DNA from 2 places in the Streptomyces sp. RKAG293 genome. Region 2 is predicted to be linked to the other one. Evidence: riboswitches for the same ligand, from Rfam matches in the RefSeq annotation. Region 2 holds a riboswitch; the other holds the start of a gene.
What was found. A riboswitch is a leader RNA that binds a small molecule or an ion and turns the genes downstream of it on or off. The one in region 2 is predicted to bind cobalamin.
Positions count from the first base shown of each region.

Region 1: another riboswitch for cobalamin. It lies ahead of LNW72_RS26435 (ribonucleoside-diphosphate reductase subunit alpha); the one in region 2 lies ahead of LNW72_RS34840 (hypothetical protein).

Region 1 covers NZ_JAJOZB010000001.1:5,888,483-5,894,237, forward strand. Annotated here, with positions in the region: gene LNW72_RS26430 (ribonucleotide-diphosphate reductase subunit beta) at 1-145, opposite strand, end outside; gene LNW72_RS26435 (ribonucleoside-diphosphate reductase subunit alpha) at 145-2,502, opposite strand; cobalamin riboswitch at 2,651-2,782, opposite strand; gene LNW72_RS26440 (GNAT family N-acetyltransferase) at 2,847-3,341, opposite strand; gene LNW72_RS26445 (hypothetical protein) at 3,407-3,610, opposite strand; gene LNW72_RS26450 (helix-turn-helix domain-containing protein) at 3,699-4,673, shown strand; gene mctP (monocarboxylate uptake permease MctP) at 4,720-5,755, opposite strand, start outside.
Region 2 covers NZ_JAJOZB010000001.1:7,890,543-7,896,297, reverse strand. Annotated here, with positions in the region: gene LNW72_RS34855 (CbtA family protein) at 1-764, opposite strand, end outside; gene LNW72_RS34850 (CbtB domain-containing protein) at 780-1,001, opposite strand; gene LNW72_RS34845 (histidine phosphatase family protein) at 1,266-1,838, shown strand; gene LNW72_RS34840 (hypothetical protein) at 1,936-3,399, opposite strand; cobalamin riboswitch at 3,501-3,643, opposite strand; cobalamin riboswitch at 3,711-3,840, shown strand; gene LNW72_RS34835 (prenyltransferase/squalene oxidase repeat-containing protein) at 3,947-5,755, shown strand, end outside.

The DNA.
Region 1 (5,755 bases), 2.0 Mb from region 2:
CGACCTCCTCGACGGACCAGGTGTTCTTGATCGCGTTGTGGTAGCGCTCGTAGAACTCCGGGTAGCGCATCGGACGCAGGGTCAGCTCGAAGCCCGGGTCCAGGAGGTGCTTCTCGTGCGTCGTCGTGTTGGGTGTGCTGGGCATTACTGGCAGGCCTCGCAGGACTCGGGGTTTTCCAGGGAGCAGGCGACGGCGTCGTCGTCGGTCGTCTGCTGGACGGGGATGGGCGCGGGCACGGCGGCCGCCGGCGCTGCCGCGGCGGCGCGGGCGATCCTGGTGGCCGGCCGGGACCGCAGGTAGTACGTGGTCTTCAGACCCTGCTTCCAGGCGTACGCGTACATCGAGCTGAGCTTGCCGATGGTCGGCGAGGCCATGAAGAGGTTCAGCGACTGGCTCTGGTCGAGGTACGGGGTGCGCGCCGCGGCCATGTCGATCAGGGCGCGCTGCGGCAGCTCCCAGGCGGTGCGGTACAGGGCGCGCACCTCGGCCGGGATCCAGGTGAAGCCCTCGACGGAGCCGTTGGACTCGCGCAGCGCCTCGCGGGACTGGGCGTCCCAGACGCCGAGCTCCTTGAGCTCGTTCACCAGGTAGGAGTTGACCTGGAGGAACTCACCCGACAGCGTCTCGCGCTTGAAGAGGTTGGAGACCTGCGGCTCGATGCACTCGTAGACACCGGCGATCGAGGCGATCGTCGCGGTCGGCGCGATGGCCAGCAGTAGGGAGTTGCGCATGCCGGTCTTCGCGATCCGGGCGCGCAGCGCGTTCCAGCGCTCCGGCCAGAGCGACTCGGCGGTGTCGTAGTGGTCGGGGTGCAGCACGCCCTGGGCGGTACGGGTCTGCTCCCAGCCGGGGTGCGGGCCGTGCCGCTCGGCGAGGGTGGCGGACGCCTCGTACGCGGCGAGCATGATCCGCTCGGAGATGCGGGTGGACAGCGTCCGCGCTTCGGCGGAGTCGAACGGCAGCCGCAGCTGGAAGAAGACGTCCTGCAGGCCCATCAGGCCCAGGCCCACCGGCCGCCAGCGGGAGTTCGACGCGCCGGCCTGGTCGGTCGGGTAGAAGTTGATGTCCACCACGCGGTCGAGGAAGGTGACGGCGGTGCGGACCGTCGCGTCGAGCTTCTGCCAGTCCATCTCGCCGTCGGTGCCGAGGTGGGCGGAGAGGTTGACCGAGCCGAGGTTGCAGACGGCGGTCTCGCCGTCGTCGGAGACCTCCAGGATCTCGGTGCACAGGTTCGAGGAGTGGACGACGTTGCCGGGCAGCGCCGTCTGGTTGGCGGTGCGGTTGGCGGAGTCCTTGAAGTTCAGCCAGCCGTTGCCGGTCTGCGCGAGGGTGCGCATCATCCGGGCGTAGAGCTGGCGGGCCGGGATGGTCTTGATGGCCAGACCGGCGGACTCGGCCTTGTGGTAGGCGGCGTCGAAGTCGCCGCCCCACAGGTCGACGAGCTCGGGTACGTCGGCGGGGGAGAACAGCGACCAGTCGGTGTCGGAGTCCACCCGGCGCATGAACTCGTCGGGGATCCAGTGCGCGAGGTTGAGGTTGTGCGTACGCCTGGCCTCCTCGCCGGTGTTGTCGCGCAGCTCCAGGAACTCCTCGATGTCGGCGTGCCACGTCTCCAGGTAGACGGCGGCGGCGCCCTTGCGCCGGCCGCCCTGGTTGACGGCGGCGACGGACGCGTCGAGGGTGCGCAGGAACGGGACGATGCCGTTGGAGTGCCCGTTGGTGCCGCGGATCAGCGAGCCGCGGGAGCGGATCCGGCTGAACGGGATGCCGATGCCGCCGGCGTGCTTCGAGAGCCGGGCGACCTGGTGGTAGCGGTCGTAGATCGAGTCCAGCTCGTCGAGCGGGGAGTCCAGCAGGTAGCACGACGACATCTGCGGGTGCCGGGTGCCGGAGTTGAAGAGCGTGGGGGAGCTGGGGAGGTAGGAGAGCGTGCTGGTCAGCGCGTAGAGCTCGCCGACCTCGACGAGGGCGCGCACCGAGTGGTCCTCGGCCAGGCCGCAGGCGACGCGCAGCAGGAAGTGCTGCGGGGTCTCGATGACCTGGCGGGTGATCGGGTGCCGCAGCAGATAGCGGCTGTGCAGGGTGCGCAGGCCGAAGTACTCGAGGCGGTCGTCGGCGGTGTCGTCGATCATCGCGTCCAGGCGGGCGGCGTGCAGCAGGACGAACTCGGCGGTGGCGTCGGCGATCAGGCCTTCGCGGTGCCCGACGGCGATGGAGGCGGAGAAGGAGACGGCGCCCTGCCCCGCCGCCTCGTCGGCGACCGCGCGGGCCAGCAGCCGGGCCGCGAGCCGGCTGTACTGCGGGTCCTCGGAGATCAGTCCGGCGGCGGCCTCGGTGGCCAGCGCCCGCAGTTCGGCCTCGTCCGATCCGGCGTTGCGGCCGCGGAGGGCGGCAGCGGCGACCCGGCCGGGGTCGGTGTCGGGGAGGTCGACGGTCAGTTCCGTCAGGGTGTGCAGCAGGATGGTTCCTGCTGAGGCGGGGGCTGCGGGCGCGATGGTCACGTTGGTGCTCTCTCCCTCGAACGCGGCGACGGCGTCGCGAGGGGGGAGGAGCAGGCGCGTTCGGGCACACCGCATCAGGGCAGGGGTGTGCCATATCGCGTCCGCCGGCCCAACCCGCGAGGCCCGGACAACACTGCACCCGGAAGGCAGGACCGGGTGCGCCGTCGGCAGGTGGCCGGACTGTGCGGGCGTGCGCAGGCACGACCGCTCACCGTTGCGGGGCAGTGCCGGATTCTCACCGGCTTCCCCTGCGTGGACAGCGGTCCTGAGCATACATCTAGTGGCGCCTCGCAGCGGTAACCCCAGATGTTGTGTCTGGTGTGTTGCGCCGTGGACGGTATGCGTTACAACGGGAGGGCGTACGTGAACAGGTGGACGCCCGGAACGGGCGACCAGTCGCGGTCCGGCGTGCGCCGGAATCCGAGCCGTTCGTAGATCCGGTGGGCGCCGGTCATCGACTGCTGGGTGGACATCACCAGTTGCCGGACGCCGAGGGCGCGGGCCCGTTCCACACACGCCAGGACGAGTGCCTCGCCGGTGCCGCGGCCGCGCGCGGACGGGTCGACGGCGAGCATCCGGAACTCCGCCTCGCCGTCCCGGGCTATGTCGCCCCAGGGGCTGCCGGGAGGGGCGAACGTCACGCAGCCGAGCAGCGTGTCGTCCGCCGCGTCGACGGCGACGAGCACCTCCGCGGACACCGCGCGGGCGCGGGCGTCGCGCAGCTTCGGGGCGTACTGGCCGTCCGGCTGGGTGTGGCCGTCGGCGATGAAGGCGTCGGCGGTGATGCGGCCTGCCGCATCGAGCTCGTCCGCTCGCGCGGGGCGGATGATGATGTCCATCCCCGCAGTCTGCCGCATGGCCGGCGCCGGCCCGCGGGGAGTACGGGGGAGTCCATCGGGTGCCTTCAGACGACCGGGCTGAAGGCGCCGCGGGTCGCCTCCGCCGGCACTCGGCTGGGGGAGGACTGCTCCTCGCGACGCCGCTCCGCGGCCCTCGCGGCCCGGATCTGGCGGGAGATGCGGAGCTCGATGCCGAAGCCGATCAGGGCGGGCAGGGCGATGAGGAGGATCAGGGCGCCGGCGGCCAGGAGGCCGAGGAATGTGTTCATGCATCTATTTTCGCGGGGGGTGCTCCGCCATGGCAGTGGCAGGACTGACGCACTACCGCTAATTACTGCCAAGTGCGATGCTGGTCCCATGCTGGAAAACGTCGCAGTGGTGCTGATGGACGGCGGACACGCCTTCGAACTGGGCGTCGTCTGCGAAGTCTTCGGCATCGACCGCAGTGAGCAGGGGCTGCCCGTCTACGACTTCGCCGTCGTCGGCATCGGGAAGCAGCCCGTCCAGTTGCACAACGGCATGGACGTCTCGACGCCGTACGGGATCGACCGGCTGGAGGAGGCGGACCTCATCGCCGTCCCGGCCGGGTGCGACTACCCCGAGCGGGCGGAGTACCCGCCGGAGCTGCTGCGCGCGCTGCGCGGAGCCGTGGAGCGGGGCGGCCGGGTGCTCAGCGTGTGCTCGGGGGCGTTCGTGCTGGGCGCGGCCGGGCTGCTGGACGGCCGGAGCTGCACCACGCACTGGCGGCACACGGACGCGCTGGCGCGCCGCTTCCCGCTCGCCCGGATCGAGCCGGACGTGCTGTACGTGGACGACGACCCGGTGATCACGTCCGCCGGTACGGCCGCGGGCATCGACGCCTGTCTGCACCTGGTCCGCAAGGAGCAGGGCGGCGCGGTGGCCTCCGGCATCGCCCGGCGCATGGTGGTGCCGCCGCACCGGGAGGGCGGGCAGGCGCAGTACGTGGACCGGCCGCTGCCGCGCGGCCGGTGCGACACCGTGGGCGCGGTGCTCAGCTGGATGGAGCGCCATCTGGACCGTGAGGTGACCGTCGAGGAACTGGCCGCCCGCGCCCATATGTCGCCGCGCACCTTCGCCCGCCGCTTCCACCAGGAGACCGGCACCACCCCGTACCGCTGGCTGCTGGGCCAGCGGGTGCTGCTGGCGCGCGAGTTGCTGGAGGGGACGGACGAGACGATGGACGCGATCGCCGCCCGCGCGGGCTTCGGCAGCTCGGCGACCCTGCGCCATCACTTCGCCCAGTGGGTGGGCACCACCCCGCAGGCCTACCGCCGGACGTTCAGGGACCCGGTGCCCGCGCGGAGCGCGTGACACCGGGTCCCGGGGAGCCGCGGAGGAACCGGCGGCTCAGGAGAGATCAGTTGAGAACCGCCGGCTCAGGATCCAGCGGCAGCTCTTTCTTGACGCCCGGCTCACCGGAGTCGGCCGTGTAGTCGGAGGGCGAGGTCTCGTCGACGCCCTCAGGCGCCTTGAGCGCCTTGAGGACGAAGGTCAGCACGACCGCCACCACTATGTTGATCACGAAGGCCGTGAGGCCGATGTAGCCCTTCTCGCCGATGTACGGGATCAGGTCCGCGTTCCCGGCGAAGTGGTTCTGCGCCGGGGTGTGCTGCTCGTACGCCTTCCAGGTGCCGTAGAACATGCCCGCGGCCCAGCCGGCCAGCAGCGCCCAGCGGTGGAACCACCGGGTGAACAGACCGCCGACGATGGCCGGGACGGTCTGCAGGATCCAGATGCCGCCCAGCAGCTGGAAGTTGATCGCGACGGTCTTGTCCATGGTGAGGACGAAGATCAGCGCGCCGACCTTCACCAGCAGCGACACCAGCTTGGAGACCTTGGTCTCCTGCGCGGGGGTGGCGTCGGGCTTGATGAAGTCCTTGTAGATGTTGCGGGTGAACAGGTTCGCCGCGGCGATCGACATGATGGCCGCGGGCACCAGCGCGCCGATGCCGATCGCGGCGAACGCCACCCCCGCGAACCAGTCGGGGAACATGTCCTCGAACAGCTGCGGGATCGCCGTCTGCGGGTTGTACCCCTTCACCCCGACACCGACGCCGGCCGCCAGCGCCATGAAGCCGAGCATCGCCAGCAGGCCCAGCATCAGCGAGTACAGCGGCAGGATGGTGGTGTTGCGGCGGATGACGTTGCGGCTCTTGCCGGACAGCACCGCGGTCACCGAGTGCGGGTACAGGAACAGCGCCATGGCCGAACCGAGCGCCAGGGTCGCGTACGCCCACTGCGCCTGTGGCCCGGAGACCAGCGAGCCCCTGGGCTTCCCCGTCGCCGGGTTGACGGTGGCGTAGGCCTTGCCCGCCTTGTCGAAGATGCTGTCGAAGCCGCCCAGCTTGTACGGGATGTAGATGATCGCCACCGCGATGACGATGTAGATCAGC
Region 2 (5,755 bases):
GTCCGTGCCGCCGTCTTGCTCTCGCTGTTCGCCTCCGCGGCCTCGCTCTTGGCGGGCCGGGGGGTGAGTACGCGCTCGGCGAGGTAGCCGAACGTCAGGGCGAAGGCGGTCCACAGGGTGAGTTGGATGGCCACGGCCGCAAGGCGGAACTGCCACAGGAGCGTGGCGGAGAAGTCCGCGGGCACTTCGTTGATCGCGGGCAGGAAGGCGTAGGCCAGCCCGATGGCGACCAGATACGCGACACCGGCCACGACACTGGCGTACCAGGCGGTCAGTCGCGGTGCCAGGCGCTTGCCGAGGATGACGGCGGCCACCGCGAGCAGCACGCTCAGCGCGATCATGAGGAAGTACAGGGTGGTGCGTTTACCGATGGTCTCCGGGTCGCCGATCGACGGCGGGTTGGCCGGATACTTCAGGAACGGCACCACGTAGACGGTGAGCAGCGCCGCGCCCGAGATGAGCGCGGCGGTCGCCCGCGGGGTGAAGCGGCCGACGCGTCCCAGGGCGAAGCAGAACGCGAGGGCCGCGATCCCGCCCAGCGAGACGCCGAAGATCAGAACGCCGGTCGCCAGTCCCGCGGTGGACTGCAGGGAGCGGCTGACGATCTCCATCTCGTGTTCGTGGGAGTGGGAGTCCTCGAAGGCGATCGCCGCGTCGACCCTCGGTTCGCCCATGAGATAGGCGACGACGAGGGCGAGCAGACCGGCGACGAGCCCGGCGAGCATCCCCCGGACCAGCAGGGAGCGCACAGTGGTGGAGTTCATTGGAGCGGCTTCCGATCAGTGGCAGGGGAAGCCGAGCAGGTGGCGTCCGTCGTGGACCCACTCGTGAACGTCCGATCCGGCGACCAGGGACGTGGCGCCCTGCTCCGCACCGACGAAGTACAGCAGAACGAGCGCGAGCATGCCGAAGAAGACCGCCCAGGGCAGGATCGCCTTCAGCGGCAGCGGGGTGATGGGTAGAGCCGGACTGGCGGCCGCGGGTGCAGCGGACTGGGCCATGGCAGTGCCTCCTCGGGAACACGCGTCCCACTTGGTGGTGCTGTTGACGAAGGTGCCGGGTCTGACTTACCGGGGTGAGCCGGTTTCACAGTGGCGCGACCGTGCCGGATTTTCACCGTGCTTCCGTCACACCGTCGTCGGGTCGGGCTGAACCGTACCGTGAAGCGACACCCGCGGCCAAGGGCGTGCACAAAGGCGATACGCGCCAACCTGCGACGATGTGTTCCACTGCGGGGCCGGTGTGACAAGGGAGGGGTAGCGGGGATGACGGTGCGTGTGTTCTTGGTCTCGTCGGCGGAGAGCGAGGCCTTCGAGGAGGCACGGTTCGACGACGGAACCAGCCCGCTGACCGACGCCGGAGCACGCCGGGCGCGCGCGGGCGCGGCCGAACTGCCGGGCGCGACCGCGTACTTGACCGCCGCGTCGGAACGCTGCCGGCGGACCGCGGAGCTCCTCGGCGTCACCGCAGGGGAGCAGCCGGCCTTGCGAAACTGGGACATGGGCCGCTGGCGGGGGCTCCGGCTGGACGAGGTGTCGGCCGCGGAGCCGGCGGCGGTGGCCGGCTGGCTGTCGGACCCCGCCGCGGCCCCACACGGCGGCGAATCGCTGGCGGAGCTCTGCGAGCGGGTCGGCGGCTGGCTGGACGGCGGGGCGCCGGACGGCGGGCGGGTGCTCGCGGTCGTGGAGCCCGCGGTCGTACGGGCGGCGGTCGTGCACGCCGTCGGCCTGCCGCCGCAGGCGTTCTGGCGCCTGGACGTCCTGCCGCTGACGGTCACCGAGCTCGTCGGCCGCGCCGGACGGTGGAACCTGCGGTGCGGGCGGCCGTTGGCGGGGTGACCGGCGCGCACGCACCGCGGGTCGCGGTCGTCAGGGGTTGAGTCGTCCTTGAGCCGTCAGGACTCGAGTCGTCAGGGCCTGCGTCGTCAGGGGCTGATCAGACGCCGTAGCGCAGCGAGATCGTGTCACCGACGTTCACGACGGTGGCCCGGGTCGCGGTGGCCGCCGCTGCGCCGTCGATGCCGACCTTCCAGGTGTTGCTGCCCGCGTTCGTCACACCGTTGACCTCGGTGACGGTCCCGGTGCCGGAGGTCGGCGTCCTGCTGGTCACGCAGCCGCCGGGGGTGGAGGACGCGAGCGCGGCGTCGAGGACCGCGCCGAGGGTCGAGGTGGTCCCGGTGGGCGTGATGGTCACCGAGCAGACCTTGAGCGCGCCGGCGCCGGTGTCGACGATCAGCGCGAGCTTGCTGGCGGTTCCGCTGGTGAAGGTCGTGGTGCCGACCCACTTCGGGGCGCCGACCGTGAGCGGGGTCGGCGGCACGGCCGTGAAGCCGGCCCCGCCGACGGCGCGCAGGGCGTCGATGGAGGAGTAGGCGGTCGGGGAGGTGTCGGCCGGCTGGTACTTGAAGCCGCCGCCGGGGTTGAACTGGTTGGCGAGGAGGAAGTCGATGGGCGTCTTGCCCGCCGGCGTGGTGAAGTCGGAGCCCTGGGCGTTGAATCCGCAGGCGTTGAGGCCCGAGACGGCCCAGCCGTTGGAGTCGGTGTTGGCGCCGAACATGGCGTTGAACGCGCCGGTGGCGTTGACCAGCTTGCTCTTGAGGAAGTTCTTGCCCGCCACGACGGCCGCGTCGGTGTTCGCGACGCCGCTGACGCACAGCGACGCGATCGCGGCGCCGGTCATGTCGATGTCGCTGGCCGCCGCGAGCTGGGTCGGGTTGCCGGCGGCCTGGCTGAAGTTCCAGCCACCGTCGTTGTGTTCGTTGGCGCGCACCACGGTGATCGACGCGTTGAGCAGGCTCTGCGGCACGCGCTGGACGCCGGCCTGCGTCCTGGCGCCGCCGAGGGCGAGCAGCCCGAAGACCGTGCCGTTGAAGTTGGCGGGCGGACCGTAGGAGCCGGGTGAGGCGGTCTGCCAGTAGGAGACGACGTCGGCTATCAGGTTGCGTCCGACGGCGACGCGGGCCGGGTCGATGCCCGCCGCGTTGGCGTTGAGGGCGGCGCGCTGGTAGTCGGTGGCGACCGGTGAGGCGCTGGGCCAGGACGGGGCCGAGAGCTGGTTGCGGTAGACGGTGCGCGCGTTCTTGGTGACGTCGCCGCCGGGCGTGACGTCGACGGCGGCGGTGCCGGCGGCGGCCAGCGCGCTGAACGCCCACTCGTTGGAGAGACCGCCCGGCGTGACGTAGCTGCCGTCGGCGGCCTGCAGCGACTTGAGGTAGTTGACCCCGTTGGTCTTCGAGGTGGCGATCTGCGCCGGGGTGGAGGTCGCCTCGGAGGGCGTCGAGGCGAGCAGGAGCGCCCCGACCGCCAGCGGCAGGCCGAGGGCGACGGTACGGCGTGACCGTCTGCCGAAGCGGGAGAGCGGGCCGGACGAGAAGGTGCCGGACGAGAGAGGGCCGGACATGTGTGGACTCCTTGGGTGGAGAGCGCCGAACGCGCCCCGCACCGAGGTGTCTGCACCCACCGCCGCCGGGGCGGCCGCCGCCCGATCGCGTGGACAGGCTTCCGCTGTGCTGCGACACCGGCGGGTACTCGGGCTCGGAGCGGTGATCACCGCCCACACCGTTGCGCGTCAGCCCTGGAGTCGCACCAGGTTCCCCCACGCGGTATCACCGTGACGGTAGCGCACCGGAAACGCGCCGGCGGCCTGTCGCCGTACGTGATTCACCGGACACGAGCGGGCGTTGACCGGCCATGCGCCATCATGGTCTGATAAACCGCTTTACAACTTCAGACGCTTCAGAAGCCAGGGGAAGCCCGGTCGAATTCCGGCACTGACCCGCAACCGTAGATCCGCCGAAAGGCGGATGAGTCGGACTACCTGCACTGAAGCCGCATCATCACGAGCGCCGTCGAGGTCTACGGCGCGGATATCGCGGTGCCCCCTGGTCGCCCGGGGAGTGCCCGGCCTCCGTGCTCAGGCTTCCCGCCGGCCGACAGGGGAGCCACCGATGAACACCCACGCGGATCCGCGCGGACGCGGACGACAGGGCCTCGTGTCCCTGATCGTGTCCGCCTTCCTGGTACTGGCCACCGCCGGCGTCACGCTCGTGTCGTCCGGTTCGCCGGCCAGTGCCGACCCGGTCGGCGACTGCACGGCGACGAGCGGCGCGATCGTCGCGGTGGACTTCGGCCACTGGGGCGGCTCCGTCGTCCGCGGCTGCGACGCCCACCCCACCACCGGGATGAACCTGCTGCACAACGCCGGGTTCAGCACCACGGGCACGGTCCACGACGGACCCGGCTTCATCTGCCGCATCGGCACGGCCGGCTTCCACGGCGGGGACCAGTATCCGACGGCCGCGGAGGAGGGCTGCCGGACGACTCCGCTGCCCTCCGCCTACTGGTCGTACTGGATCGCCCCTCCGGGCCAGGACACCTGGACGTACAGCCCGCTGGGCGCGCTCGGCGATGTGCCGAAGGACGGCGAGGTAGAGGCCTGGGTGTTCGGCGCCACCGACGTCGGCGGCACCAGCGGACAGCCCGCGTTCACCCCGGACTCCGTCCGCGCGAAGAACCCCGGCGGCGGCACCCCGACCACCACGCCCCCCACCACCACTCCCACCACCTCGCCGTCGGGCTCGAACCCGCCGGCCGCCGAGGGTGCGGCCGCCGGAGCGCAGTGGCTCGTCGAGCACCTCACCGACGGCGACCACGTCCAGAACGAGGCCGCCGGCGAGATCGACTACGCACGGACCGTGGACACCGCGATCGCGCTGGCCGCTGCGGGCGGCCAGGATCCGGCACTGACCCGGATCGTCGCCTTCCTGTCCGCGCACGTCACCGAGTACGCGTACGCCGACGGCCCGGCGGTCCCGCCGCGCCCCGGCGCGATAGCCGGCCTCGCGCTGATCGCCGAGATCACCGGCGCCGATCCGCAGGCCTTCGGCGGGCACAACCTCCTCACCGCGCTGACGGACAACGTCTGCACCGCCGCCGGGAGCCTCGGCAACTGCTCGGCCGCGGGCGACTTCTACGGGGCGTACTCCCCGACCACCGACGCCCTCGCCGTCCTGGCGCTGGCGCGCGGCGGGGTCACACCCCCGGCCGTCTCCGTGGCCCGGGTGGAGCAGATGCAGTGCACCAACGGCGGCTTCGCCGGCTCCATGATCCTCCCCGGCGAGCGCTGCGACGCGGAGCCCGGCACCACCGGCAGCGTGATCGTGGCACTGGCCAGGGCGTCGGGCGCGGACGCGCCGGCGGTCGCCAAGGCGGGTGCGTACCTGCTCGGCGCACAGCAGGCCGACGGCGGCTGGATCCCGTACGAGGGCGCTCCGGGCGCCGAGACCATCAGCACCGCGTTCGACACGCAGGCGCTGACCGTCCTCGGCCCGAAGGACCGGGCCGCCGCGGCGCGGAACTGGATCTCCGGCCGGCACACCGCCGACGGCGGCTTCAGCACCGACGCGACCGCCACCGAGGCGGATCTGTTCGCGACGACGCAGGCCGTCATCGCCCTGTCCGGCGCGAACCTCGGCACCCTGCACCACGATCCGGCGGGCACCTCCCCGCCGACGAGCCCGCCGACCACGGCTCCGCCGGGCACCTCCCCCGACCTGGTCAAGGGCGTGGCGTACCTGGTCGCACCGGCGCGGCTGATCGACGGCCACTACTACGAGGCGTTCGCCGGTTCCGGGTTCGCCGACTTCGGGCTCACCATCGACGGCGCCTACGCGCTGGCGGCGGCCGGCGGCAACGACGCCGCGCTCCTCAAGGTCGTGGACTTCATCGACCGGCAGGGCAAGGACGGCTCCGGCCGG